One region of the Telluria sp. AC161 genome, then DNA from elsewhere that is predicted to be linked to it. Evidence: predicted binding sites of a transcription regulator. Region 1 holds the regulator's gene; each other region holds the start of a gene.
The links. The regulator sigma-54, encoded in region 1, starts transcription at its own class of promoters, with help from an activator protein. The targets are predictions, from matches to a motif close to TGGCANGNAANCTGCTTT.

Region 1 (9,541 bases):
CAGGTGGCGATTGCGACGATTACGGTACCGGCCGATTCGCCGAACATCGTCGAGTCGAAATCGTTCAAGCTGTACCTGAACTCGTTCAACCAGACCCGCCTGGCCGGTCCGGACGCCCTGCTGGCCCTGCTGCGCGACGATCTGTCGGACGGCTTCGGTGCGCCGGTCCACGTCACGCTGACCAGCCCGGAAGCGTTCGGTGCGATCAAGATGGGCGAACTCGACGGCGTGCTGCTGGACCGCCTGGATGTTGAGATCGACGGCTATTCGCCGTCCCCGGAACTGCTGGGCGCAGACGACGAGAACGGGCAAGTCGAAGAAACGCTGGTGTCGCACCTGCTCAAGTCGAACTGTCTGGTCACGGGCCAGCCAGACTGGGGCACGGTGCAGATCCGCTATGTCGGCCCGCAGATCGACCAGGAAGGCTTGCTGAAGTACCTGATCGGCTTCCGTGAACACAACGAGTTTCACGAGCAGTGTGTCGAGCGCATCTTCATGGATGTACTGCGCCAGTGCAAGCCGACCAAACTGGCCGTGTACGCCCGCTACACCCGGCGCGGCGGCCTGGATATCAACCCGTGGCGCGCCAACTTCTCCACCGGCAAACCGCCAAATCTGCGTGGCGCGCGCCAGTAAATATCGCGTTTCTGACAGGATGCGACTCGCACGCATGTACGTTTTTGGCGACAGCCGTGCGCCGTGGCTGTCAGTAAGCACAGGCATGACGCGCTGCTGACACTGCTTGTTTTTTCAGCAGATCATGTGCAAAAATCGGCCAATCTCAACGCAAGCATGTATTTACTCGCCGTGTTCTGCGATTTATTAAAAAAATTGCGTGGTGGCGTTAACATGAATCAACGCCGCTGCGGCCCTGTTTCGACGGGTATCGTGCGACCATCCCGCCACCTGGCCTGACGCTCGCGATTTTCGAGTGTACCGGGCAGAAAACAGGCCTATAATCCGTGCTCGCAAGCACGCCACTTGTGCTGCGCACTTGTGCCACGCACCCCATGCTATGACCAATTTAAGCAAAATCCTCTCGCTCGAAAACGTCCAGCTCGACATCGAAGTGTCGAGCAAAAAGCGCGCCTTCGAGCAAGCCGGCCTGATCTTCGAGAACAATTGCGGTATTGCCCGTTCGATTGTGTCCGACAACCTGTTCGCACGCGAGCGTCTCGGCTCCACTGGCCTCGGCCATGGCGTGGCCGTGCCGCATGGCCGCATCAAGGGCAGCAAGAGCCTGAAGGCACCCCTGGCTGCGTTCGTGCGCCTGAAGGAGCCGATTCCGTTCGAATCGCCCGATGGCCAGCCGGTGAGCCTGCTGTTCTTCCTGCTGATTCCGGACCACGTCACGCAGCAGCACCTCGAGATCCTGTCGGAAATCGCCGAGCTGTTCTCGGACGAAGCCATCCGCACTGCGCTGGCAACTGACGCCGACCCGAAGGCTGTCCACGAGCGCATTATCAACTGGCAACCCAGCCTGCAAGCTCTGGGTTAAACTTCACGTCACTGCACGCGCGGCAATGATGTCGCGCGCCTTTTTTTGTGACGAAGACGATGCCCATGCTGCAGTCCCCGCTGACCATTCAACGGCTGTACGACGATAACCGCGACAGCCTGCAGCTCGGCTGGTTTGCGGGCTTTCCCGGCGGCGAACGCCAGATCGCCGGCGATGCCGCGTCGGCCGCCGACCAGGTCGGCCACCTGAACCTGATCCACCCGGGCCGCATCCAGGTCTTCGGGCACCAGGAACTCAATTACTACCACCGCCTGAAAGCCAATTCGCGCACCCACGTGATTGGCGAACTGATCGGCGGCGGACCGCCGGCGCTGATCATCGCGCAGGGGCTGGAAACCCCGCCCGACATCCTCGCGATCTGCGACGAGCAGAACATCCCGCTGTTTTCCACGCCGCTGCCGGCGGCGCAGGTGATCGACTTCCTGCGCGTGTACCTGTCCAAGAAGCTGGCCCAGCGCGTGATCATGCATGGCGTGTTCATGGACGTGCTGGGTGTGGGCGTCTTGATCACCGGTGAGTCGGGCCTGGGCAAGAGCGAACTGGGCCTGGAACTGATTTCGCGTTCACACGGCCTGGTGGCCGACGATGCGGTGGAATTCTCGCGCATCGCGCCGAACATGATCGAGGGCCGCTGCCCGCCCCTGCTGCAAAACCTGCTCGAGGTGCGCGGCCTGGGCCTGCTGGACATCAAGGCGATCTTCGGCGAGACGGCGGTGCGCCGCAAGATGCGGCTGAAGCTCATCGTCCACCTGGTCAAGCGCGGCGCACTGGACGAAGAAGTCGAGCGCCTGCCCTTCCATTTCCCAACCGAAGACGTGCTGGGCCTGCCGATCCGCAAGGTTGTCATCCCGGTGGCGGCCGGCCGCAACATCGCCGTGCTGCTCGAAGCGGCCGTGCGCAACACGATCCTGCAACTGCGCGGCATCGACACGCTGCAGGAATTCATGGAACGCCAGCGCCAGGCCATGAGCGCCGACTGACCCGGTGCCCGCGGCCCGCGGGTGTACGGCTGACCGGCGCTTGCGGTATCATCGCCCCTATGCACATCGTCCTCATCACCGGAATTTCCGGCTCGGGTAAATCCGTGGCCCTGAATGTCCTGGAAGACGCCGGTTACTACTGCGTCGACAACCTGCCGCCGGCCCTGCTGACGGCCCTCGTCAATACCGTCAGTGAAAGCGGCGGCGGCAAGATCGCCGTCGCGGTCGACGCCCGCAGCGCCGAATCGCTGGCCGAACTGCCCGTGAGCGTGCGGCGCCTGCGCGAGGACGGTCACTCGGTCAAGGTCATATTCCTGACCGCAAGCACCCATTCGCTCGTGGCGCGTTTTTCCGAGACGCGCCGCAGCCATCCGCTGTCGCACGAACTGCGTCCGGGCGAAAACCCGGCATCGCGCCGTACCCTGATCGAGTGCATTGCCGAAGAACGTGAGCGCCTGTCATCGATCGAGAACCTGGGCCACGTGATCGACACGTCCGAGCTGTCGTCGAACAAGCTGCGCGGCTGGATCAAGGAACTTGCCGAGATCGACCATGCGCCGCTGACGCTGTTCTTTGAGTCATTCGCCTTCAAGGTCGGCGTGCCGCTCGACGCCGACTTCGTGTTCGATGTGCGCGCGATCCCGAATCCCTACTACGACCTGGCGCTGCGCCCGCTCACCGGCAAGGATGCGCCCGTGATCGCCTTCCTCGACGCGCAACCGAGCGCGGTCGAAATGCTTTCCGACATTCAGGGCTTCGTCGCCAAGTGGCTGCCATCGTTCAAGACCGACAACCGCAGCTATCTGACGGTGGCGATCGGCTGCACGGGTGGACAGCATCGGTCGGTGTACATGGCCGAACACCTGGGCGCGCACTTCGGCGCGACCGAGCGCGTGATTGTCAGGCATCGCGAGCAGCCGAAGCATCGGGCCGCCTAGTTCGACGTCAGAACCAGGCGTCGGTGAATCTGCGCTGCCGCGGTCTGGTACCTTCTCCGTTTGTGGACGACCAGCGCTCGCATCATCGAATTATTTGAAAGCAATAACTGAGTAGATCGTCACCCGTTAGCTGGTTAGGCTGTGAATCTCCGCACACGTTTGAAGGAGTCACAATGCTGCAGTTATCAGGAAAAGTAGCAATCGTCACTGGCGCAAGTTCAGGCATTGGCTACGAAACGGCCAAGCTATTCGCAAGCGAAGGTGCGAAGCTGGTCGTCACTGCTCGCCGCCAGGGTGAACTTGCCAAACTGGTCGCGGACATCGAGCGCCATGGAGGTGAGGCAGTTGCCATTGCCGGGGACATCAGGGACGAGAACCTTGCGCGCTCATTGGTTGAAATGGCAGAAAGCCACTTTGGCGGGCTCGACATTGCTTTCAACAACGCGGGTACGACAGGGGACGCCACCCCAGTAGCGGATATATCGGCTGACACCTGGCAAGCTACGCTCGGTACAAATTTGACGGGTTCTTTTCTTGGTGCGAAGTACCAGCTGCCCGCAATGATAAAACGAGGCGGTGGTTCGATCATTTTCACGTCGACATTCGTCGGAAGCACGGTGGGTTTTCCAGGAATGGGGGCGTACGCTGCCAGTAAAGCAGGACTGATCGGTCTGATGCAAGTCATCGCCGTCGAATATGGCATGCACGGTATTCGCGCCAATGCTTTACTCCCCGGGGGAACCGATACACCGATGGGTCGAGCGACCGCCAATACACCTGAGGCACTGGCTTTTGTAAAAGGCTTGCACGCCCTCAAACGTATTGCACTACCGGAGGAAATCGCCCGCTCGGCACTTTATATTGCTTCTGATGCCTCCAGCTTCAGCACTGGCTCGACGCTGTTGGTGGATGGTGGCGTGTCGATCAACCGCACGTAATAGAAGAAATGCCAGTGACACCAATATCTCTGATGAATGCCGCAGTCGTGTCAGATCGGACCGATCACCTTCCCACCGGTGTAGTACACGTAGGTCAGCGGCCCGCCGAGGGTAATTTCCGATTCCTTCTTGCCCCATCTGGCACGCTTGAATGCAAGGCAGGCGGTAGCGCCGGGGTTATGGCCGAAGCGTTCTGACACGAACGCGTCTCTCCCGGTAAAGTCGAGAATGATGAATTGCTTGACGCAGTTCGCCACGGGCCCCAGCAACACCACCATGCGGCGGATTTTCGGCCGGTCGGCCTGGCCGGCGATCTTCGCTTCGTACTCTGTCGAACCTGGCTTCAAGTCTTCGATCATCAGCGACAGCGCACTACCCTGGGCATCCTTCTCGTCCTTGATCGCCAAGAGCGGCTTGCCACTCAGCGTGATCGTGCGTGCATCCGCGCCGGGTTTGCCATCAGCGGCAACGAACTTCAGCTCGCCCAGCCTGGTCGGATACGAATACATCGCCAGTGTTTGCTCCTGCACGACAGCCTTGACCGTTTGCATAGTGCCATCAGCTGCCTGCAGCTTGCTGCTCGCGACCATCGACAACAACAGGAATAGTCTGACTATTTTCATTGACTGGCTCTGCTTTTAACGTACTGCGACCGCCACATTATTTCAGCACCGGTGCCGCATCCACGATCCGCACATCATGCATCTGGTGCAGATACGATTCCAGATACCCCTTGTGCGACGCGCCGACGATGACCAGCATGCGCTGACCGGGCCGCATGCCCAGCACGCCCCGGATATTGGCCGCCATGCGCAGGTTGCGCGTTTCCCAGTAACCCACGTACTGGCGGCCGAAGCGCTGCACTGACGGCTCGTTGAGCGCCGCGCCGAAGTCGCTGCGGTAGACCAAAGCCGCCTGGCCAGGTGCATTGTCGGCGCGGTACATCGCCAGCACGCCTTCGGCACTGGCAAGCAAGCCCTCCTGCGCCTTGTCCACCGCCGTGCGCTGCTTCGTGGCCGGGTTGTCCCACGCTTTCATCAGCGCATCGCCAAACGCCTTCTCGTCTCCCGTCGCGCTATCGGCGGTGTGGTCGTCCATCGCATACAGGCGTTCAAGGCCAAGCCGGACGGCCAGGCGCGCACCGATCATCAGGCTTTCGTCGCGCCTGGTTTCCAGCTTCACGAGTACGCCGACCAGTGCAGCGTCCAGGCCGTCGCCGGCACGGCGCTCGGCCTCGGGCAGGCGCAGCCACTGCACCAGGGCCGATGCCTCCTCGCCGCCAGCAAAGAACAGCGCCGCCAGATGCCGGCGCTGCGCCGGGGTCGGCGCGTCAGGCCAGGCAGCCAGCAAGGCGTCGGCAGCCTCGGTCGCCGCCGCGACATCCAGCCCCGTGGCCAGCCGTGCCGGTGCGGGATCCCAACAATAGGAATCGATCGAGTCCTTGTAGCGTGCCGGGTAGCGTCGCATGAAGTCGCACTGCGGCCCGGATACCGCCTCGATCGCGATCGCCTGCGGCTTCCATGCGGCCAGGCGCTCGTTCAACAACGTCAGGCTGGCGGCCTGGAAGGTTTTCGGCAACTGCGACAGATGGGGCGAGCCCAATACCAGCACCTCATTGGCAGGCCCGGAGGCCGGCCCCTTGAATGCGCTCGCATTGAAGTCAGGCTGCCAGGCCTGGGCCGCGGCGCTGCCGCACAAGGTCATCGATAGCAGCAAGGCGGTCATACGCATCGGGGGTCCTCATCGGTTCATGAAGCCACGATGTTTGCACCGCCTGCGCGAAAAGTCACGCGCAAACGGATATGCACGTAGAGGCTTACGCGAGATGGCGCAGCGGGTGCGCATGCGCCGGCCACACCGGCGCGAAGAAGTGCGCCACCATCGCGTCGGTCACGAGGTCGAGCGACGGCGGATTCCATTGCGGCGCATTGTCCTTGTCGATGACGAGCGCGCGCACGCCTTCGAGTACCTCACCATGTTCGAAGTTGCGGCGCACGAGCGAGCGCTCCAGGCGCAGACAGTCAGCGACATCGAGTGACGCGCCGCGCAGCAGCAGCTCGCGCGTCACGCACATCATCAACGGCGAGCGCTGACGCATTGCATTCAATGCCTTCTGCGCGAATGGCGTGTCTTCACCCTCGAGCGATGCCATGATCGCCGCCACCGAGTCCGCGCCAAAGTGCGCATCGATGCGCGTGCGGTTGGCCTGCAATTCACTCTCGCCGGCATGCTGGCTGGCGAATGCGCGGATCGCCGCCGGCAGATCCGCGCCCGGCGTCACCTCAATCAGCGCGTGCAATGCCGCCAGATCGGTGCCCGGTACGACCACGTCGGCCAGGCCCACGTACAGCGCGTCGGCCGCGCCGATCGTCAGGCCGGTCAAGCCCAGGAACATTCCCAACTGCCCCGGCGCGTGCGACAGGAAATGGCTGCCGCCGACATCGGGGAACAAGCCGATATTCACCTCTGGCATTGCCATCTTCGTGCGCTCGGTGACGATGCGCAGGCCGCAATCGGGCCCGCCCTGCGCGATGCCCATGCCGCCGCCCATGACCACGCCATCCATCAGCGCGATGTACGGTTTCGGATAAAAATGGATCAGGTGATTCAGCGCGTATTCTTCGGTGAAGAAATCCTCGAGCAGTGCGCTGCCGCCTTGCGGCGAGGCGTTGCCGACGTCGTGGAAGAAGCGGATATCGCCGCCCGCGCACAGCGCTTTTTCGCTGCTGCTGGTGATCACGACCGCATCGACCGCAGCGTCAAGCTGCCAGTCGAGCAGGATCGCGGTCAGCGCGCGCACCATGTCCAGCGACAGCGAATTGAGCGCCTTGGGACGGTCGAGGGTGATGATGCCGGTGCGGTTGGCGATGCGGGTCAGGACGTGTTCGGACATGGCGTGATCCATCGAAAGGAAACACGTATTTTACCGGCAGCGGGATGCAAAAAGGGCGTCCCGAAAAGACGCCCCTGGCGGTGGTGACCTGCGCTCGATCAGGCGGCAGCGACGTCTGCTTCGTCGACGTCCAGGCGTTTGATCGCTGTGCGGTTATGGTCTTTGAGCATCTGCTTGTGCTTCAGAATTTGTCGATCCAGTTTATCCATCAACATGTCGATCGCGGCATACAGGTCTTGTGCGACGCTCGCCACGTGCAGGGTCTTGCCCGACACCTGGACATTGATTTCAGCTTTTTGCCTTTTTTCTTTTTCAGTGAGGTTATCGACGGCCAGGAAGACGTGGGTATCTATGACTTGATCGAAATGGCGAATAATGCGTTCCAGCTTATTCTGAACGTATTCACGGATGGCAGGGGTTACTTCGAGATGGTGACCACTGATGGTGAGGTTCATACACACTCCTTTGAAGATGTCACGTCGCTTGCACCACACAGGAGCTGAAGGCACAGACTGTATGAGCGGCGTTGTTACAAGGCTTTGCGGAGACTGACGGGGGGGATCTTGAGCGCTTCACGGTATTTTGCGACCGTCCTGCGCGCAATGACCATGCCTTGTTCCCCGAGCATTTCCGCGATCTTGCTGTCGGATAATGGATTCTTAGGGTCTTCTGCTCCTGTCAATTGTGCGATGAGCGCACGGATTGCCGTTGAGGATGCTTCGCCTCCCGCTTCGGTGGCAACGTGGCTACCGAAGAAATACTTCAACTCGAACATGCCGTGCGGGGTCAGCATGTATTTCTGGGTTGTGACACGAGAGATGGTGCTCTCGTGCAGACCTAGTGTATCAGCTATCTCGCGCAAAACAAGGGGCCGCATGGCAACCGCGCCGTGGCTGAAAAAGTTGCGCTGGCGCTCGACAATCGCCTCGGCCACACGCAGGATCGTGTCGAAACGCTGGCGCATATTCTTGATGAGCCACTTCGCCTCTTGCATCTGCGCGCCCATCTGGCTCTCGCTGCGGCCCTGCTTGAGCATGGTCGCGTACAGGCTGTTGACGCGCAGGCGCGGCATCACGTCCTGGTTCAGCGTGACCGCCCAGCCGTTCTTGGCGCGCCGCACGATCACGTCCGGCACCACGTAATCCGACACGTTCGACGCGAACGCGGCGCCCGGATGCGGATTGCACTGGCGGACCACGGCCTGCACTTCGCGCAGGTCTTCGTCGTCGCAATCGAGCGCTTTTTTCAGCTTGCTGTATTCGCGCTGCGCGAACCAGGTCAGGTAGCCTTCGACGATCTTCAGGGCCATGCGGCGCGTGACCATCGGCACGCCCGGCATGCGCCGGATCTGCAGCGCCAGGCATTCGGCCGCGCTGCGCGCGCCCACGCCCACCGGGTCCATGCTCTGCACCATCGCCAGCGCGCAGCGCAGTTCGTCGAGATCGACCTCGAGTTCTTCGGGCAGCCGCGCGTGGATGTCGTCGAGCGGTTCTTCCAGGTAGCCGTTGTCGTCCAGCGCGTCGATCACCAGTTCGGCCAGTGCGCGGTCGCGGGTGGACAGCAGCGTTTCGCGCACCTGTTCCATCAGGTGTTCGCGCAGCGTGATGGCGCACGCCTCCAGCTGCGGGCGGCCGTCTTCGTCGTCGCTGCTGCTACTGCTGCCAGAGGATGCGCCGCTGCCTTCGCTCCAGTCGGTGTCGGGCCGGTCGCCATCGATCGCGCCGCCTTCAGCGCCCTCGCCCTCGGCCGGCGCGCTACCCTCGCCTTCGGCCTGCTGGCCCGGCGCCGGCGGCGCCTCGCCCTGTGCCGGCGCATTGTTGATCGCCCCATCGCCCAGCAAGCGCACCGAATGATCGAGCGGATCGTCGAGCCTTTCGAGCAGCGGGTTATCGCCCAGTATCTGCTCGATCTCCTGATGCAGTTCGAGCGTCGACAGCTGCAGCAACCGGATCGATTGCTGCAGCTGTGGCGTGAGCGCCAGGTGCTGCGAAGTGCGGAGCTGAAGGGACTGTTTCATCAATTGAGTATGGCTTACATGCGGAAATGTTCACCGAGGTACACGCGCCGTACCGACTCGTCGGCGATGATATCGTCGGGGCGGCCGGATGCAAGCACCGCGCCCTGATTGATGATGTAGGCGCGGTCGCAGATGCCAAGCGTCTCGCGGACATTGTGGTCGGTGATCAGGACGCCGATCTTGCGCTCCTTGAGGAAGCGCACGATGCGCTGGATCTCGATCACGGCGATCGGATCGACGCCGGCAAACGGTTCAT
Region 2 (9,541 bases), 3.0 Mb from region 1:
GATGCCGGCGCCGAAGCGCGCCTCGTCCAGAAGATCCAGAAAGGCAGCAGCGGCACCTGGGGGCCGATCCCGATGCCGGCCAATCCGCAGGTGACGGACGCTGAAGCCAAAGTGCTGGCGAAATGGATCCTGGCGCAGAAATGATCTGTCGGCGGCCCCGACGCGGGCCGCCATGACCGTGCCTGGCGCGTTCTTTGCATATAAGCAATGAACTCAACGCCAGGAGCGGCCGATGTTCTTGCAGAACGATGTCCTTGAATACCGCGATCCCCCGGGCCATCTGGTGCGGATCCTGTGGATCGACGTCACGCAGTCCGTGGCCTATACCTTTGCACTGCGGCGCCCAAGCGCGACACCGCGCAGCACGCCGCTGCACGTGCTGGTAGCGGACGTGTCGACGCGGCGCGCCCGGTTGCTGCTCGCTGACCCTTGCCGCGCGCCGCGCGTCGATGCGCCATCCGGCAAACACCACCTGCTGCAGATGAAGGCGTGGGATGCCGTCACGGCCTTGCATCAAGACTTGCCGCAGCTCTATCTGCCGCGTCCGCGCGCAGCCCTGCTCAGCGCCTACAGTTGCGCCCACGGGATCTCCGTCGCCAGCCTCATGCGCTACCTGCGCCGCTACTGGGAGCGGGGCCAGACAATCGACGCGTTGCTGCCCGATTACGCCAACTCCGGCGCGCGTGGCAAGACGCGGGCGGCCAGCGCCGGCGTCAAGCGCGGCCGTCCGCGCAATGGTGCGACGAGCAGCGCCAATGCGGGGACGAATACCGACGCTGCGCTGCGGGCGCTGTTCCTGGCCGCTGCTGCACAGTTTGCCACCACCCATCCGCGCTTCTCGCGGCCGGCAGCGTACCGCCAGATGCTGCGCGAGCACTTCGCCGATTACCCCCGCGGCGCGATTCCTAGCTATGGCCAGTTCAACTACTGGCTGGAACGCGACGACATCGATCGCATCCAATGAAGTGCGTATTTACGCCACAATGGTGCAGTCACGATTTGGCATGCTCCCGGCACGTGCGTGGGGCCGATATGCTGGCTGAGCACGATCCTGGGCGGGTCAGGATAAATAAAGTATCGACGCGGTATGCGACGCGAATCCCGCCTGCTGCGTTACGTTTGTCAATACGACCGGAAAATCACCCTACCGGAATCTTGTTCGCAGGATTGCGCTTACGCCGGGCTTACGTTCGGCAGAAAAGGCGCTGTACTTTATTTTAATATCGTTGGTATTGACGATTTCATCAGTCACTTGGCACAGGTATTGCTGATAGGCCATTAGTTGTACGGTCTTTCAGTAACGCCAAGTGGAGGTAGCAATGAAACGTTTGACACCGTCGTTGACCCGACGTGAGTTTTTGTACCGCGCCGCTGCCGTTGGCGGTTCAGCGCTGTTGATGGGCTCGATGAATGCCTGGGGCATGGGGATTGCCTCCCGGACCACGACGCCGCCCGTGCTCGCTGGCTCTGGCAAAGCTAAAAAAGTCGTCGTGCTGGGCGCCGGTCTGGCCGGCCTGACGGCAGCCTACGAATTGGGCAAGCTGGGCTACGAAGTCCACGTACTCGAGGCGCGGCCCTATGCGGGCGGGCGCTGCCAGACGGCGCGCAAGGACTTCAAGCTGCACGAACTGGGCGGCGAGGCCCAGCAGTGCCGCTTCGACGCGGGCCAGTACATCAACCACGGCCCGTGGCGCATCCCGCTGGATCACCAGTCCACGCTCTACTACGCGCGCCAGTTCAAGGTGCCGCTCGAAGTGATGGTCAACGAGAATGACCATGCGTACGTGTATCTCGAGGATGGCGGGCCGCTGTCGAAGCAGCGCCTGCGCGGCGCCCAGATCAAGGCCGACATGCGCGGCCATGTCGCCGAACTGCTGGCCAAATCGGTCACCGGCCACGCGCTCGACACGCAACTGACCGGCGACGACCAGCGCCTGCTGCTCGATTACCTCAAGCACGAAGGGGCGCTGGACGCGGCCGACCTGGCCTACAAGGGCCGCAGCGGCCGTGGCTTTGCCACCAACCCCGGTGCGGGGCTGGTGCCCGGCGCCGGCACGCCGTCCGATCCGCTGGCGTTTCACGATCTGCTGGCCGCCCGGGTCGGCAAGGTCTACAGCGCCGTGCAGGAGTTCCCGATGCACGCCACGATGTTCCAGCCGGTCGGCGGCATGGACGCGATCCCACGCGCCTTCGCCAGCCGGCTGGGCGGCCGCATCCGCTACCACGCCGAAGTCCAGCGCATCCGCCAGGGCGACGACAAGGTCACGATCGACGTGCGCGACACGGCCAGCGGCGCGCTCTCGCGCGTCACGGCCGATTATTGCGTGTGCACGGTGCCGCTGTCGGTGCTGCGCATGATCGATACCGATTTCTCCGACGGATTCAAGGCCGCGATCAAGGCCGTCCCGTACGCGCCGGTCGGCAAGATCGGCCTGCAGATGGGACGGCGCTTCTGGGAAGAAGACGACCACATCTACGGCGGCCACGTGCTGACCGATCTGAAAGGGATCAACACGATCTCGTTGCCGTCCGGCGGCTGGCAGCAGAAAAAGGGTGTCGTGCTGGGCTACTACCACTACGCGCTCGACGCCATTGAAGTCAGCGGGATGACCCCTGGCGAGCGGACCGAGTTCGCCCTCGCAGCCGGCGAAAAGATCTTTCCTGCCTACCGTGCAAGCTACGAGAGCAGCTTCTCGGTTGCCTGGCACCGCGTGCAGTACAGCCTGGGCGGCTGGGCCGAATGGACCGACGCTGCGCGCAAGAGCGCCTACCCGATTTTGCTCGACGGCGAGCGCCGGGTGCTGCTGGCCGGCGAACACCTGAGCTACCTGACCGGCTGGCAAGCCGGCGCCATCGAATCGGCATGGCAGCAGGTCGAGACGCTGCACCGGAGGGCCAGCGCATGAAGAGTCCAAGCCTTGCACTCGTCATTGTCTGTTCATTGGCTGGCACGGTCCAGGCCCAGGCACCCGCGCCGGCCGACGGCAAGACCCTGTTCGCCAAAAATTGCGCGGCGTGCCACCAGGCCAATGGCCGCGGCATTCCCGGCGCGTTCCCGGCGCTCGTCGCCAGCCCGGTCGCCATCGGGCCGGCCGATGCGGCGGCCGAGGTGCTGCTCAAGGGGCGCGGCGGCATGCCCGATTTCAGCACCAGCCTGGATGACGCCGATATCGCCGCCGTGCTGACCTATGCGCGCAGCAGCTGGGGCAACCGTGCGCCGCCAATCACCGGCGCCGAGGTCACCATGCGGCGCGCGGCGCTGCAGGTCGCACCGGCGGGCGACAGCCGCTTCGGCAACAAGCACTGAGGCTCTTCCTTTCCTTTCTTTTCCTTCCCATGCCCATGAAAGACGATCCAATGACCTTTGCCGCTCTCCGCTCTACCTCGTGCCTGGCCGCTGCGCTGTTGCTGGCGCCGGCCATTGCCAGCGCCGCAGCCACGGACATCGTGCGCCACAAGATCCCGAACTCGGATTTCCCGATCGCCCTGGCCGTGTCGGTGCCGCCCGGCGCGACGATCCACTTCATCAGCGGTCAGGTGCCGCCCATCGTCGACAAGGCGGCTGGCCCCGACACCATCGCAGCCTTTGGCGACACCAAAACGCAGACGGTCGGCGTGCTCCAGAAGATCAAGGAGATCCTCGCCGGCATGGGGCTTGGCATGGGCGACGTCGTCAAGATGCAGGTGTTCCTGGTGGGGGATCCGGCGCAGAAAGGGCGCGCCGACGTCACCGGCTTCATGGCCAGCTACACCCAGTTCTTTGGCGGCGCCCAGCCCAACCTCCCGGCGCGCGCGGTGATGCAGGTGGCGGGCCTGAGTAATGCCGGCTGGCTCGTGGAAATCGAAGTCGTGGCAGCGAAGAAGTAAGCGGCGCGGCCCGCGCCGGGCCACGCCAACCAGACCAATAACAAACTAGGCCAACAGGGAACCACCATGTACAAGACCATCCTTCATACCAGTGTTGCAGCCGCCTTGCTGTCGTGGGGCGTGCCGGGCCACGCCGCCGACAAGGCGGTCGATCCCGCTGTCGACTCAGTTGTCGACACCGCGGCGGCGGCGGCCGTCGCGCCAGACGCCCCCGCGCTTGCCAGTACCGGCGTCGTGATCGTCACGGGCACGCGCGCCGCCGGTCTGACGGTCGAGGACAGCGCCTCGCCGATCCAGGTGCTCGACGCGTCGTCGCTCGCCCGCACCGGCCAGCCCGACCTGATCCAGGCCCTGGCCCAGAACCTGCCGTCGCTCAATGCCCAGGCCTTCGGCAGCGACATGGCGGCGATGACGCTGTCGGCACGCCTGCGCGGCCTGTCGCCGAACAACACGCTGGTGCTGGTCAACGGCAAGCGCCGCCACGGCACCGCCAACCTGGCCGTGCTGGCCGGCGCCTTCCAGGGCGGCGCCGCAGCCGACCTGAACTTCATTCCGGTAGCGGCGATCGAGCGCGTCGAAGTGCTGCAGGACGGCGCGGCCGCGCAGTACGGCACCGACGCCATTGCCGGCGTCATCAACATCATTCTCAAGTCCAATTACCGTGGCGGCAGCGCCAACGTGAGTGGCGGTGGCTACATGGACGGCGGCGGGCACACGGGCGACGGCATGGCCAATATCGGCCTGACCCCATTCACCAACGCTTACCTGTCGCTGACGGCGGAAACGAAGTACCACGGCTTTTCGGAGCGCGGCGGGATCGATCCGCGTGTCGTCGATCCGGCAACGATGGCGGCGATGCCGTCGCTCGTCAATGCGCCGGGCTACCCGTACCTGAACAAGATCCAGGGCGACGCCCAGTACCGCCAGCACATCTTCGCGGCCAATTTCGGCGTGGACCTGGGTGGCGACACCGAGTTGTACAGCTTTGCCACCTACGGCAAGAAGGAAGCGCGCGCCTTCGAGAACTACCGCATGCCCAACCGCCTGCCCGCGATCTACCCGCTGGGTTTCAGCCCGCAGGAGACGTTCGACGAAGAAGACTATGCGTTCACGTTCGGCATCAAGGGCAAGGTGTTCGGCAACTGGAACTGGGACTTATCCAGCACCTACGGCAAGGACGTGGCCAAGCTGGGTGTGGCCAATTCGGCCAATATCTCGCTGTTTGCCGATACGGGTGCGACACCGCTGTCCTTCAAGGCCGGGCAATTCCAGGCCAGCCAATGGACCAACAACCTCGACCTGCGGCGCGAGTTCGACGCCGGCATGGCTACGCCGCTGACGCTGGCGCTGGGCCTCGAGCACCGCCGCGACACCTACGCGATCGTTGCGGGCGACGCCGCATCGCGCTACAAGGAAGGCGCGCAATCGTTCCCGGGCTTTTCGCTGACCGACGCCGGAAAACACAGCCGCAACAACAAGGCGGTCTACGCGAATATTGCCGTGCAGCCCGTGGCTGGCTGGACGATCGACATCGCCGGACGCTTCGAGGATTTCAGCGACTTCGGCAACGCCAAGGTCGGCAAGCTCACGAGCCGTTACGACTTCACGCCGGACGTGGCCGTGCGCGCCACCTACAGCAATGGCTTTCGCGCGCCGACACTGGCCGAATCGTTCTATTCGGCCACCAACGTGTCGCCACGCAGCGCCTTTGTGCAACTGGCGCCGAATTCGCCGGGCGCCCGGCTGGTGGGGATCGACGGCCTGAAGCCGGAAGCGTCGACCAATATCAGCGCGGGCCTGGTGCTCAATCCGATGGCCGGCATGTCCGTCACGCTCGACGCCTACCAGATCACGATCCGCGACCGCATCGTCGGCAGCGGCTCGTTATACGGTTCGGGCGGCGCCATCAATTCGCCGGCCGTCACGGCGGCAATCCTGGCCAATGGCAATGTGCTCGATCCGACCGTCGTGCAGACCGGTATCAACATCTTCACCAATGCGGTCAACACCCGCAGCCGCGGCGCTGAACTCGTCGCCACCCTGAGCAGCAACTACGGCGCTTACGGCCGCGTGGACTGGTCGGCCGCGGCCAATTACAACAAGGTCGAGGTCATCAAGATCAACCAGGCGCCGACGCAGCTGGGCGCGCAGACGCTGCTCGACGCCACCGCGATCTCGCACCTGGAAACGGCTTCGCCAAAGGTGCGGTTGAATCTGGGCGGCCTGTGGCGCATGGGTGACTGGACCGTGAACCTGCGTGAGAACTACTTCGGCAAATCGTCCGAACAGTTCTCGACCGACGGCGCGGTGTATCGCGAAAACCGGATCAAGGCCAGCCTGCTGACTGACCTGGAAGTGAGCTACCAGATCAGCAAGGCCTGGAGCCTGTCGCTGGGCGCGAACAACCTGTTCAACGAGTACCCGGACAAGGTCAACGCACTGACGCTGGCCGAGCAGCGCGCCAATCTGGACAACGGTGCGGTGACGATCTACCCGGGCTTTTCGCCGTATGGCATCAACGGCGGTTACTACTATGCGCGCGCGGCCGTGAAGTTCTGAACCACGGCATGACGTATCTGGCGTCAAACGTCGAGTGGGTGGCCGAGGCGGGCCAGCCGCTCGAGCACCACGTCGCGCTCGATGTAGTTGCTGCTCTTGGTCAGCAAGGCCCGCTTGAGGAACGGGAAGCCGGCATCGAGCAGTTCCATCGGTTTGACGAGGGTGGGGTTGTGGACCCCGGTGGCGTCGCTGAACCACAGCGCGCCGACCGTCATCGAGCGCGCGGCCACGCGCGCCATGCGCGTCTCCTGCAGCGCAATGACGTCCTGCGGCGCGCTCAGGGCGCCGAACGGAAAGAACACCGTGGCCAGGCGCGCCATGCGTGCCGGCGTCACGTCGCGCAGGCAAAAGGCATACGACTGCACGTGGTTGGTCAGTTCGCTCGACGCCGTGAAGCCCGTGAGGTCCCAGCGACCGCTGTCCAGCACGGGCCGCAGCGGCGTGAACGGCCCGAACACCGAATCGTTCATGACGATGACGTCGGCGCCCGGCGAGCGGCGGCTGAGATGGCGCAGCGCCAGCGTGTACGCCGAAAAATCGTAGCCTGGCGTCGCTTTCCACAACAGCGCATCGCACAGGGCCGGCAAATCGGCCGGCATCCGGGATTTGTCCGCACAGCTGCACACCACGAGGATCGGCAAGCCTTCTTCGCGCAGCCGCGCCAGCGTAAAGCGGTGCGCCGACTGCAGGACGCCGTCCGGCGCAAACAGGAAGTACACGATCCACGCCTTCTGCGCGCTGGCCGGCACGACGACGTGCGAGGCCGGGCGCCGGTGGACGGCGCGCGCAAAGCGCTCCGCCATCTGACGCCGCTCCCAGCGCATGACGGGTGACGGCGTGAAGTCCCAGTCTGTGGTGACGCCATCGATGCTGGATGCGTCAGGGAGCTTGAACGCGGTGGAATAGGTGCTGTGCATGGTTGTAAATATGCTACCTGAGTACGCTGCGGCAGGCGAATGCGATTCAATCGTGCGCGGCTACCCGCACTGTATGTATCATCGAAAATATTGACGATAGCCTTGCAGATAACTCGTTTTTCAAGTGCGAAGGGGCGGTGCATAATGGCTCCATCGCATCGAGATCAGGGCAAGGACCGGTTGCTATCAGTAGGGGCAACCAGAGTCGAGCAGCTCGATGATCACCTCACAAAAGGAGCACATGATGTTGAACGTCCGTAAAAGCAATGAACGTGGTGGCGCCAGTTTTGGCTGGTTGAACTCGCAGCACTCGTTTTCGTTCGGTCATTATCACGATCCGAAACACATGGGGTTCGGCCCGCTGCGCGTCATCAATGATGACCATGTGGAAGCCGGTCGCGGGTTCGATTCGCACGGTCACCGTAATATGGAAATCATCTCGTACGTGCTCGAAGGCGCCCTGGCGCACAAGGACAGCATGGGCAACGGCTCGGTGCTGCGCTACGGCGATGTGCAGGTCATGAGCGCCGGTACGGGCGTCGTGCACAGTGAGTTCAATGGTTCGAAGACCGAAGGCGTGCACTTCCTGCAGGATCTGGATCGAGCCGAACGAAATCGGCGCCGAGCCGCGCTACGAAGAAAAGCACTTCGACACGGCCTCGAAGACCGGCAAGCTGCGCGTGGTGGCGTCGAACGATGGCCGCGATGGCTCAGTCTCGATCCGCCAGGATGCGTCGATTTATGCGGGCATCTTCAACGGCGCAGATGGGGCGACCCATGCGCTGGCCGATGGCCGCCAGGCCTATGTCCACGTGATTCGTGGCCAGATCACGGTCAACGGCGTGGCGCTCGGCGGTGGCGACGCGCTCAAAATCACCGGTGAACCGGCGGTGACGCTGGGCCAGGCCGAGGCAGCTGAAGTGCTGGTGTTCGATCTGCCGCAGTAAATATTTTCAGGCAGTAACGCCGCCCCGGGCCCGGGGCGGCTCGTCGTTTACGCGCTCGCACACGGATCGACGGCCATGCGCGCGAACGGTGAACTCGTGCGCATCCGGTCGATCCACCAGGTGAGCGCCGCGCCATCCTCGGTGCTGCGCCAGGCCAGATAAAAGGTTTCGTCGGGCTTGGGTTCCACCACCTGTTTTTCAATGAGCTGGCCGCGCGCGATGGCCGGCCTGGCCCAGGCCTCGGGCAGGAAGCCAAAGCCCAGCCCCTGCACCTGGAATTCATACTTGGTGCGCATGTCGGGCACGGCCAGCGTGGCCTGTCCGAACAGGATGCCTACGGTGCGCGCGCCCAGCACGCGCGCCGAATCCGACACCGTGATCGCCCGGTACGGCAGCAGATCGGCCTTGTCAAGCGCGTGGTCCAGCGCTGCCAGCGGATGGTGCGGCGCGACTGCGAACACGAAGCTGCTCGTGCCGATCGGTTCGGCCGTGTAGCCGCCGCCCGACGGCCCGTCGCCGGCAGCGCCCACGAGCAGGTCGACACGGCGGTCGAGCAACGCGTCCCAGGTGCCACCGAGCGACTCGCGCACGATACGCAGGCGCGTGTGGTCGGCCACTTCGTAGAACGCTTCGATGTCCTGCTGCAGGCCACCCGCGCCCAGCACCGAATCCATCCCGATCGCAAAATCCGTTTCCCAGCCCGAGGCCACGCGCCGCACGCGCGACTCCAGGTCGCCGGCGGCGCGCAGCAGGTAGCGGCCTTCCTTGAGCAATGCCTGGCCTGCCGGCGTCAGCGTGACCTTCGGCCCGAAGCGGTCGAACAGGCGCACGCCCAGGTCGTCCTCGAGCTTGGACACCGTGTACGAGATGGTGGACGGCACGCGAAACAATTCCTTGGCCGCGCCCGCGAACGAGCCGCGGCGGGCGATGGTGTCGATGATCTGAAGGGCGTCGAGGCTAAGCTTGAGCAAGTAGGCATCCTGGAATCGGTATCCAGCCATGGTAGCGGCAAGCGCCGGCGCCACCAAGCCCCGGGCGCGAAAAATAGCAGTCTGATTCTATCGCCACGGCGGGCGGGTAGCGATACTTCATCCCGTCAGGCGCCGCTTCCGGCCCGGTCACAACGCAATGTACGTCAAGGAGCAGGCCATGTACCTGATATCGCTGGGCGCCGGTGTGCTGGCCGGCTTGCTGTATGGCCTGATCAACGTGCGCTCGCCCGCGCCGCCCGCCATCGCGCTGATCGGCCTC
Region 3 (9,541 bases), 170 kb from region 1:
GATGAAGGGCGTGGGCTGATCAACGGTAAAACTGAGCTTGCAACCGGTTCGCAGCCACATCGCAGGCCCGCCTTCCATCGTTAAAGTATGCGCACCGTCATGACGCAGGCTCGCTATGACGGTGCGCCGCGCCACGGTTTGGTGCGCGGATTGATCAGCGCGTCTGCGACTGTGTTTGTGACTGCGTCTGTGACGAGGTCGGCGACGAGGTTTGCGACTGCGTCTGCGACTGGGTCGGCACAGACACTGGCACAATCTCCGGCAACTCCGGCGCCACCGGCAGCAGGAAGTCACGTCCAATGCCGTTGCCCAACTCGCCAATACACGCCAGGAACTTGGTCAAAAATTCGTGCAGGCCTTCGTCGAGGATCTCGTTGATCTCGGCCGACTTGAGCGACGCATGCAGTTTTTCCGCCAGCCGCTCGGTGTCGTGCGACAGCTCGTTGCGCACGTCCTGCAGCACGGCGACGACCGCGGCCATGCAGGCCACCAGCGAGCGCGGCATCTTGCCTTGCAAGATCAACAGCTCGGCCACGCGCGTCGGCGTGATCGCGTGGCGGTACACCTTGCGATACGTCTCGAACGCGGATACCGAGCGCAGCAGCGCGGCCAGGTAATAGTATTCGCCCTGCGCGCCTTCCTGGATCGTGTCGGACGCCAGGAACCGGAACTTCACGTCGAGGATCCGCGCCGTGTTGTCGGCCCGTTCCAGAAAGGTGCCCAGGCGGATGAAGTTGAACGCTTCATCCTGGAACATCGTGCCCAGCGTGACGCCGCGCGACAGGTGCGAGCGGTACTTGACCCATTCGAGGAACTGGCCGGGATCGCGTTCGAACATGCGCTCGCTCAGATGCTTTTGCAGCACGAGCCAGGTGGTGTTCTCGGTTTCCCAGACTTCGGTGGTCAAGGTGCCGCGCACGGCGCGGGCATTCTCGCGCGCGGCGCGCAGGCAGCTGGCGATCGACGACGGGTTGTCCGGGTCGCGCACCATGAAGTCGATGACGTTCTTCTGCGTCAGCGCATCGTACTTGGCGTCGAACTGGGCTTCGAGTTCGGACACGCTCAGCATCGTGCGCCAGCCCTGCTGCTCGGCCTGGACCGATTGCGGCATCAGCGAATACTGGACGCGCACGTCGAGCATGCGCGCCGTGTTTTCGGCCCGCTCGGTGTAGCGGGCCATCCAGAACAAATGATCTGCGGTGCGGCTCAACATGCTAGTTCTCCAGTATCCAGGTGTCCTTGGTGCCGCCGCCCTGCGACGAATTGACCACCAGGGAGCCTTCTTGCAACGCCACGCGGGTCAGCCCGCCCGGCACCATCGACACGGTCTTGCCCGACAACACGAACGGGCGCAGATCGATGTGCCGTGGCGCGATGCCCGATTCGACATAGGTCGGGCAGGCCGACAGCGCCAGCGTCGGCTGGGCGATGTAACCGTCCGGATTGGCCAGCAGGCGGCGGCGGAAGTCTTCAATTTCGGCCGTCGTCGAAGCCGGCCCGACGAGCATCCCGTAGCCGCCGGCGCCGTGCACTTCCTTGACCACCAGTTGCGGCAAATTCGCCAGCGTGTAGTCCAGATGCTCTTTTTTGCGACACTGGTAGGTCGGCACGTTGTTCAGGATCGGCTTTTCGCCGAGATAGAACTCGATCATGTCCGGCACGAACGGGTAGATCGACTTGTCGTCGGCCACGCCGGTGCCGATGGCATTGGCCAGGCCGACGCGGCCGGCGCGCACCGCGTCGAGCAGGCCCGGCACGCCCAGCGTCGATTCGGGGCGGAACGCGCGCGGATCGAGGTAGTCGTCGTCGATGCGGCGATAGATGACATCGACCTGCTTCGGGCCGCGCGTCGTGCGCATGTAGACGGTGTCGTTGCTGACATACAGGTCTTGCCCCTGCACCAGCGCCACGCCCATTTGCTGGGCCAGGAACGCGTGCTCGAAGTAGGCCGAATTGTGCATGCCGGGCGTGAGCACGACCACGGTCGGATCGTCGCCGCCATGCGGCGCCACGGTGCGCAGATTGTCCAGCAGCAGGTCGGGATAATGGTCAACCGGCGCCACGCGGTTGCGGGCGAACAGTGCTGGGAACAGCCGCATCATCATCTTGCGGTTTTCCAGCATGTACGACACGCCCGATGGCACGCGCAGATTGTCTTCGAGCACGTAGAACTCGCCCTCGCCGGCGCGCACGATGTCGACGCCGGCAATGTGGGCGTAGATATCCAGCGGCACCTTGACGCCTTGCATGGCCGGTCGGTACTGCGCGTTATTCAGGATCTGTTCGGCAGGAATGACGCCCGCCTTCAGGATATTCTGGTCGTGGTACACGTCGTGCAGGAAGCGGTTCAGCGCGGTCACGCGCTGCACCAGGCCGGCCTGCAACTTGGCCCACTCGGCGGCGTTGATCACGCGCGGAATGATGTCGAATGGGATCAACCGTTCCTTGCCGGCGTTGTCGCCGTACACAGCGAACGTGATCCCCACGCGTTGGAAGTTCAGCTCGGCTTCCGCCCGCTTTTGATCGATCAGATGCGGGGGTTGCTGGGCGAGCCAATCCGCGAACGCCTGGTAATGAGGTCGTACGGTTGCTGCAGTGGAATACATTTCATCGTAAAAGTTCGACATCATTGCCTCCTGTGCCAGAATACTAACAAGAAACGTGCCAGCCACCCCGTCCGACTCGCAAGTCAAACGAACGCAGGTATGAATCATGCTTAAATGCTTCTATCTTGCGCTTACTCAGTCTCATACTTAGTTGCGCGCAAACTAACACGACCAAATTCAGAGCGCCGGCATCGATCGCGCCCCAATCGAAAGGCACTACCGCATGGCTATCCGCGTTGCGCTTCATCACAAGACCAGCTACCGTTACGACCGCCTGGTCAATCTGTCACCGCATGAAGTGCGCCTGCGTCCGGCGCCACATGCGCGTACACCGATCCTGTCGTACTCACTGACCGTCCTGCCAAAAGAGCATTTCATCAATTGGCAGCAAGACCCGTACGGCAATTACATCGGCCGTTTCGTGTTCCCCGAACAAACCGACGTGCTCGAGTTCACGGTCGACCTCGTTGCGGACATGACGGTGATTAACCCGTTCGACTTCTTCGTCGAAAAATACGCCGAGACCTTCCCGTTCGCCTATCCGGACCTGCTGCAATCCGAACTGAGCCCATATACCAAGTCGCAAGAGCCCGGCCCGCTGCTGGCCGAGTGGGTCGCCAGCGCGCGGCGCGACCTGCTGGCCCAGCCGATGGGCACGAACGACTTCCTGGTGGCCATCAACCAGCGCCTGCAGCGCGACATCGCGTACCTGCTGCGGATGGAGCCGGGCGTGCAGGAGCCGGAAGATACGTTGCAGAAGCGCTCCGGCTCGTGCCGCGATACCGGCTGGCTGCTGGTGCAGATCCTGCGCGAGATGGGCCTGGCGGCGCGTTTCGTGTCCGGCTACCTGATCCAGCTCACCGCCGACCAGGAAGCGCTCGATGGCCCAAGCGGCACCACCGTCGACTTTACCGACCTGCACGCCTGGACCGAGGTGTATGTGCCGGGCGCCGGCTGGATCGGGCTGGACCCGACCTCGGGCATGCTGGCCAGCGAAGGCCATATTCCGCTGGCCTGCACGGCGATGCCGTCGTCGGCGGCACCGGTCACCGGCTTTACCGACAAGGCCGAGGTCACGTTCGTCCACGAAATGACGATCACGCGCATCCACGAAGACCCGCGCGTGACCAAGCCGTACACGGAACACGACTGGGACAAGATCAACCGCCTGGGCCAGCAGGTCGACTCTGATCTGGTGAACCAAGACGTGCGCCTGACGCAGGGCGGCGAGCCCACTTTTGTCTCGATCGACGACATGGACGGCGCCGAATGGAACACGCTGGCGCACGGCGACAAGAAGCGCGAGCTGGCGGGCAACCTGATGCACCGCCTGAAGAACCATTTTGCACCGGGCGGCATGATCCATTACGGCCAGGGCAAGTGGTATCCGGGCGAGCCGCTGCCACGCTGGGCGCTGAACATCTTCTGGCGCGTCGACGGCCAGCCGATGTGGTTCGATCCGTCGCTGTTCTCGGACGAGCACATCGACGATGGCTACGGCAGCGAAGATGCCGGCCGCTTTGCCGCGGAGCTGGTCAAATCGCTCGGCCTGCCGGCCGGCAGCGCCATCCCGGCCTACGAAGACGTGCTGCTGCAAGCCCAGCGCGAGCAGGCGCTGCCGCGCAATCTCGATCCGCTGGACGCCGACCTGAAAGCACCGGAAGAGCGCCGCCGCCTGGCGCGCCTGCTCGAACGGGGCCTGGGCCAGGTGGCCGGCTACGTGCTACCGCTGAAAGCCCGCGAGCACGATCCATCCGTCATGCTGGGCACCAGCTGGCGCACGTCGCCGTGGCCGCTCAAGCGCGAAAACCTGTACCTGATCGAGGGCGATTCGCCGATCGGCCTGCGCTTGCCGCTGGCCACGCTGCCGTGGGTGCTGCCCGAAGAACGCGATCCCGATTTCGATGTCGACCCGTTCGCGCCGCGCGGCCCGCTCCCGGTTGGCAAGAAGGACCGGCGCCCGGTCCTGAGCGTGGCGCCCGGCAAATCGTCGAACAAGGCAACGGCTGCACCGGCTGACCCCGAGGCGCGCGAAGTCATCCACACCGCGCTGTGCCTCGAAGTGCGTGCGGGCCGCCTGTACATCTTCATGCCGCCGCAAAAGCGCATCGAGGATTACCTGGCGCTTGTCACGGCGGTCGAGAACACGGCCGCCAAGCTCAAAATGAAGCTGCGCATCGAGGGTTACGCACCGCCGCGCGACCCGCGCATCAAGCTGCTCAGCGTCACGCCCGACCCGGGCGTCATCGAGGTCAACATCCATCCGGCGGCAAGCTGGCATGAGCTGGTCCACAATATGACGACGCTGTACCAGGAAGCGCGCCTGACCCGCCTGGGCACCGAAAAATTCATGCTCGACGGCCGCCACACCGGCACGGGCGGTGGCAACCACGCGACGCTGGGCGGCGCCACGGTCGAAGACAGCCCGATGCTGCGCCGGCCGGACCTGTTGAAAAGCCTGATCACGTACTGGCAGATTCACCCAGCGCTGTCGTATCTGTTCTCGGGCACCTTCATCGGCCCGACCAGCCAGGCGCCACGCGTGGATGAAGCGCGCGACGACAACCTGTACGAACTGGCGATCGCGTTCCAGCAAATGGACAAGGTGCTGCCGACCATGCACCCCGGCGACAAGCCGTGGATGGTCGACCGCCTGCTGCGCAATATGCTGGTCGACCTGACCGGTAACACGCACCGTTCGGAGTTCTCGATCGACAAGCTGTACTCGCCGGACGGCCCGACCGGCCGCCTGGGACTGGTGGAGTTCCGCGCGTTTGAAATGCCGCCGCACGAGCGCATGAGCCTCTTGCAAATGCTGCTGCTGCGCGCCCTGGTCGCACGCTTCTGGCGCCAGCCGCTGCAGGCCAAGCTCGTACACTGGGGCACGGCGCTGCACGACCGCTGGATGCTGCCGCACTTCGTCGCGCAGGATATCCGCGACGTGGCGAAAGACCTGCGCGCGGCCGGCTATGCGTTCGAGGACCACTGGTTCGAGCCGTTCATCGAGTTCCGCTTCCCGCGCTTTGGCACCGTCGTCTACGAGGGCGTCGAGATGGAACTGCGCCAGGCGATCGAGCCGTGGAACGTGCTGGGCGAAGAAGTGTCCGCCGGCGGCACTGCGCGCTATGTCGATTCGTCGGTCGAGCGCATGCAGCTGCTGGTGCGCGGCCTGACCGACGGGCGCCACGTGGTGGCCTGCAATGGCCGCATGCTGCCGCTGCATCCGACCGGCGTGCCGGGCGAATACGTGGCCGGTGTGCGCTTCCGTGCCTGGAGCCCGTGGTCGGCGCTGCATCCGAGCATCCGGGTGCAGGCGCCGCTCGTGTTCGACCTGGTCGACACCTGGAGCGGGCGCTCGATCGGCGGCTGCACCTACCACGTCGTGCATCCGGGCGGGCGCAGCGAAACCGGCTCGCCGGTCAATGCCAATGCTGCCGAGGCACGCCGTTTTGCCCGTTTCTGGCCACACGGTCACACGCCGGGCCCATTCACGGTGTACAAGGAAGACCTCAATCCGAGCTTCCCGATGACCCTCGATTTGCGCTGGCAGCCGATGTAACGCTGGCATTCGTTTCAACCGTAAAGCTGCACGCCAATGCCCAATCAACTGCTTGCCCACTATCTGGCCGCGCCGGATGGTTTCGATGAAATGCTGGGCGCCGACAAGGCGCCGCGCGCGCACTGGCGTGCGATGCTTGCCAACCTGGAGCACGAAGCACCGGACATGATGCGCCAGCGTCTGGAGATGGTGCAGCGCCAGGTGCGCGAAAACGGCGTCAGCTACAACGTGCTGGCCGACGCCGGCACCCGGCCGCGCCAGTGGGACCTGAACGTGCTGCCGCTGATCCTGCCGCACGAGGAATGGAGCGGCATCGAAGCGGCCGTGATCCAGCGCGCCACGCTGCTCAACAAGATTCTGGGCGACGTGTATGGCGAGCAGGCGATGCTGCGCGAAGGCTTGCTGCCGTCGGCGCTGATCCATGGCCACGCGGGCTTTCTGCGCCCTTGCCACGGCATGCGCCACCACGACGACGTGGCGCTGCATTTCTATGCGGTCGATCTGGCGCGCGCGCCCGATGGCCGCTGGTGGGTGATGGCCGACCGCACGCAGGCGCCGTCGGGCGCCGGCTACGCACTTGAAAACCGGTCGATCATCGCCCCCACCTTCCCCGACCTGCTGCGCGAACTGAAGGTGCAGCCGGTGTCGCCGTTCTTCCGCACGATGCACGACAGCCTGGTGCACTGGGGCCGGTTGTGCGCGGCCCATGGCGACAAACCGGCGCCGCTGCGCGAGGGCGAAATGCCGCTGATCGTACTGCTCACGCCGGGCCCGCGCAGCGAAAGCTATTACGAGCAGGCCTATCTCGCGCGCTACCTGGGCCTGACGCTGGTCGAAGGGGGCGACTTGACCGTGCGCGACGGCGTCGTCTTCATCAAGACCCTGGCCGGGCTGCACCGGGTGCACGTGATCATGCGCCGGGTCGACGACGAATCGTGCGATCCGCTCGAGCTGCAAAACTCGCTGCTCGGCGTGGCTGGCCTGACCCAGGCCGCCATGCGTGGCAATGTGGTGGTGGCCAATAGCCTCGGTTCGAGCCTGCTCGAGTCGGGCGCCCTGCTCGGCTTCCTGCCGGCGCTGTCCAAGCGCCTGCTGGGCGAGCCGCTCAAGATGCCCTCGGTGGCCACCTGGTGGTGCGGCGAACCGGCCGCGCTCGAAACAGTAGTCGCCAGGCTCGATCGCCTGGTGATCAAGCCAAGTGGCGCGATGCCGGGCCAGCCGGCCGTGTTCGGCCAGGATCTCGACGGCGAAGCGCGCGCGGCGTTCATTGCCAATCTGCGCGCCAATCCCAACCATTACATCGCGCAGGAACTGGTGCGCCTGTCGCAGGCGCCGGTGTGGAAGGATGGCCGCGCGCCGGGCCTGCAGGCGCGCGCGGTGGGCTTGCGCGTGTTTGCCTGCGCCACGCCGAATGGCTATGTCGTGATGCCGGGCGGCCTGACCCGCGTGGCCACCGGGCCCGACGCGCGCGTGCTGACGATGCAGATGGGTGGCGCCAGCAAGGACACCTGGGTCCAGGCGCGCGCCCGCGTTGAAACGCACCGCCTGCAAAAGAGCAGCATCACGGGCGAAGACCTGGTGCGCGAAGACAGCAACCTGTCGAGCCGCGTGGCCGAAAACCTGCTGTGGTTCGGGCGCCATGCCGAGCGCAGCGACAATATCTGCCGCCTGCTGCGGGTGGCACTGAATATTTTGTTCAATGTGCGCTTCGACCAGCGCGGCGCCGAGTGGCCCACCGTCGAGGCGCTGTGCATCTGGTTCGGTTTGCTCGATGCGCAGCGCAAGCCGGCCGCGCCGGGCACGCCGGCCGTGGTGGGCTCGGCCAAGTTGCCGGGCACGGCCAGCGCCCTGCCGGCCCCGATCTTCACCGATGCCGAGATCGAATCGGCGCTACTGCTGGCGGTCGTCTCGCCCGCTGTTCCGGGCCTGGCGCGCCAGCAGCAGCAATTGCACCGGATCGCCGGCCAGCTGCATGAGCGCTTCTCCGTCGACAACTGGCGCGCCCTGAACCGCATGGTGCAGCCGGTCGCTTCGCCAGGCGAGCGGCCGTCGCAGTCGGGCGTCATGACGATTCTCGACGATGCCGCCGCGGCGCTGATGACGCTGGCCGGCTTTGCCCTCGACGGCATGGTGCGCGACCTCGGCTGGCGCTTCATGTCGATCGGCCGGCGCCTCGAGCGCCTGCAGTTCCAGGCGCTCGTGCTGCAGCGCGCACTGGCGATGGACGAAAACGGCAATCTCGACTGGGTGCTCGAACTGTCCGACAGCATCATCACCTACCGCGCCCGCTACCGCGCCCAGCCCGAGTGGCTGCCGGTGCTCGACCTGCTGCTGCTGGACGAAACCAATCCGCGCTCGATCGTGTTCCAGTTGAACGGCATCATCGGCACGCTGGGCAAGGTCACGCAGGCCCAGGGCGCCGGGGGCCTGGACCTGTTGGCACCATTGAAGGCCGAACTCACGGCGCTCGATCCGGGCGTCGATCTGAAGCATGGCAATGCGCTGCTCAGCGACCTTCTCAGCCGCATCGGGCAAGCCAGCGCCGCCTTGTCCGAGCAGATCGGCGTCCAGTTTTTCAGCTATACCGCCAACGGCCGGCAAAGGAACCGTACCTCATGACCGATTTGCTGCCGGGCGCCGTGGGCGCCGATGTGGTTGCGCGCTACCGCGTGGTGCACGAGACGCGCTACAAGTACAACAGCATGGTGACGCTGTCGCAGCAATACCTGCACCTGACGCCGCGCTCGTTTTCGTGCCAGCAGACCGAGTCGCACCTGATCTGGCTCGACCCGGTGATCAACGACAGCAACGAGGGCGTCGATTACTTCGGCAACATCACGCGCCACGTGGCGCTGACCGTGCCCCATGACAGCCTGCTTGTGCATGCCGAGTCGACGGTCTCGCTGCGCGCGCGCTACACGCTGGCGCAGATCGCCGGCACGCTATCGTGGGAATCCGTGCGCGACATGATGGGCAAGGAAAAAAGCGCAGCCACGCTGGAGGCCTGCCGCTACCTGTACGCGTCGCCCCATGTCGCCCTGTTCCCGGAACTGGAAGCGTATGCGCGCGAGAGCTACGTCCCGGGCCGCCCGCAGCTCGACGCGGCGCTCGACCTGACGCACCGGATCTTCGACGACTTCGAATTCGACAGCAAGGCCACCGACATCTCGACGCCGCTCGACCAGGTGCTGCGCGGCCGGCGCGGCGTGTGCCAGGATTTCGCGCAACTGATGATCGGCTGCCTGCGCAGCATCGGCCTGCCGGCGCGCTATGTCAGCGGCTACATCCTGACGCACCCGCCGGAAGGCAAGCCGCGCCTGATCGGGGCCGATGCCTCGCATGCGTGGGTGTCGGTGTTCTGTCCGGCGCTGGGGTG

Region 2: a site for sigma-54 is predicted at 1,254-1,271, ahead of ACZ0AJ_RS08850 (flavin monoamine oxidase family protein). Genes of this name have one in related genera too.
Region 3: a site for sigma-54 is predicted at 2,650-2,667, ahead of ACZ0AJ_RS22640 (circularly permuted type 2 ATP-grasp protein). Genes of this name have one in related genera too.

The regions. Positions count from the first base shown of each region.
Region 1 covers NZ_OZ409861.1:4,921,105-4,930,645, reverse strand. Annotated here, with positions in the region: gene queF (NADPH-dependent 7-cyano-7-deazaguanine reductase QueF) at 1-636, shown strand, start outside; gene ACZ0AJ_RS21945 (hypothetical protein) at 700-915, shown strand; gene ACZ0AJ_RS21940 (PTS sugar transporter subunit IIA) at 1,016-1,498, shown strand; gene hprK (HPr(Ser) kinase/phosphatase) at 1,564-2,499, shown strand; gene rapZ (RNase adapter RapZ) at 2,559-3,437, shown strand; gene ACZ0AJ_RS21925 (SDR family oxidoreductase) at 3,611-4,375, shown strand; gene ACZ0AJ_RS21920 (hypothetical protein) at 4,426-4,998, opposite strand; gene ACZ0AJ_RS21915 (DUF5694 domain-containing protein) at 5,036-6,106, opposite strand; gene ACZ0AJ_RS21910 (enoyl-CoA hydratase/isomerase family protein) at 6,192-7,268, opposite strand; gene hpf (ribosome hibernation-promoting factor, HPF/YfiA family) at 7,367-7,723, opposite strand; gene ACZ0AJ_RS21900 (RNA polymerase factor sigma-54) at 7,798-9,285, opposite strand; gene lptB (LPS export ABC transporter ATP-binding protein) at 9,300-9,541, opposite strand, start outside.
Region 2 covers NZ_OZ409861.1:1,954,898-1,964,438, reverse strand. Annotated here, with positions in the region: gene ACZ0AJ_RS08860 (c-type cytochrome) at 1-144, shown strand, start outside; gene ACZ0AJ_RS08855 (hypothetical protein) at 233-964, shown strand; gene ACZ0AJ_RS08850 (flavin monoamine oxidase family protein) at 1,320-2,906, shown strand; gene ACZ0AJ_RS08845 (c-type cytochrome) at 2,903-3,307, shown strand; gene ACZ0AJ_RS08840 (RidA family protein) at 3,343-3,867, shown strand; gene ACZ0AJ_RS08835 (TonB-dependent receptor plug domain-containing protein) at 3,934-6,426, shown strand; gene ACZ0AJ_RS08830 (rhamnan synthesis F family protein) at 6,450-7,343, opposite strand; partial or broken gene ACZ0AJ_RS08825 (pirin family protein) at 7,588-8,290, shown strand; gene ACZ0AJ_RS08820 (LysR substrate-binding domain-containing protein) at 8,338-9,261, opposite strand; gene ACZ0AJ_RS08815 (XapX domain-containing protein) at 9,440-9,541, shown strand, end outside.
Region 3 covers NZ_OZ409861.1:5,088,153-5,097,693, reverse strand. Annotated here, with positions in the region: gene ACZ0AJ_RS22650 (transglutaminase domain-containing protein) at 1-60, opposite strand, end outside; gene ACZ0AJ_RS22645 (alpha-E domain-containing protein) at 155-1,213, opposite strand; gene ACZ0AJ_RS22640 (circularly permuted type 2 ATP-grasp protein) at 1,215-2,627, opposite strand; gene ACZ0AJ_RS22635 (transglutaminase family protein) at 2,830-6,165, shown strand; gene ACZ0AJ_RS22630 (circularly permuted type 2 ATP-grasp protein) at 6,202-8,784, shown strand; gene ACZ0AJ_RS22625 (transglutaminase family protein) at 8,781-9,541, shown strand, end outside.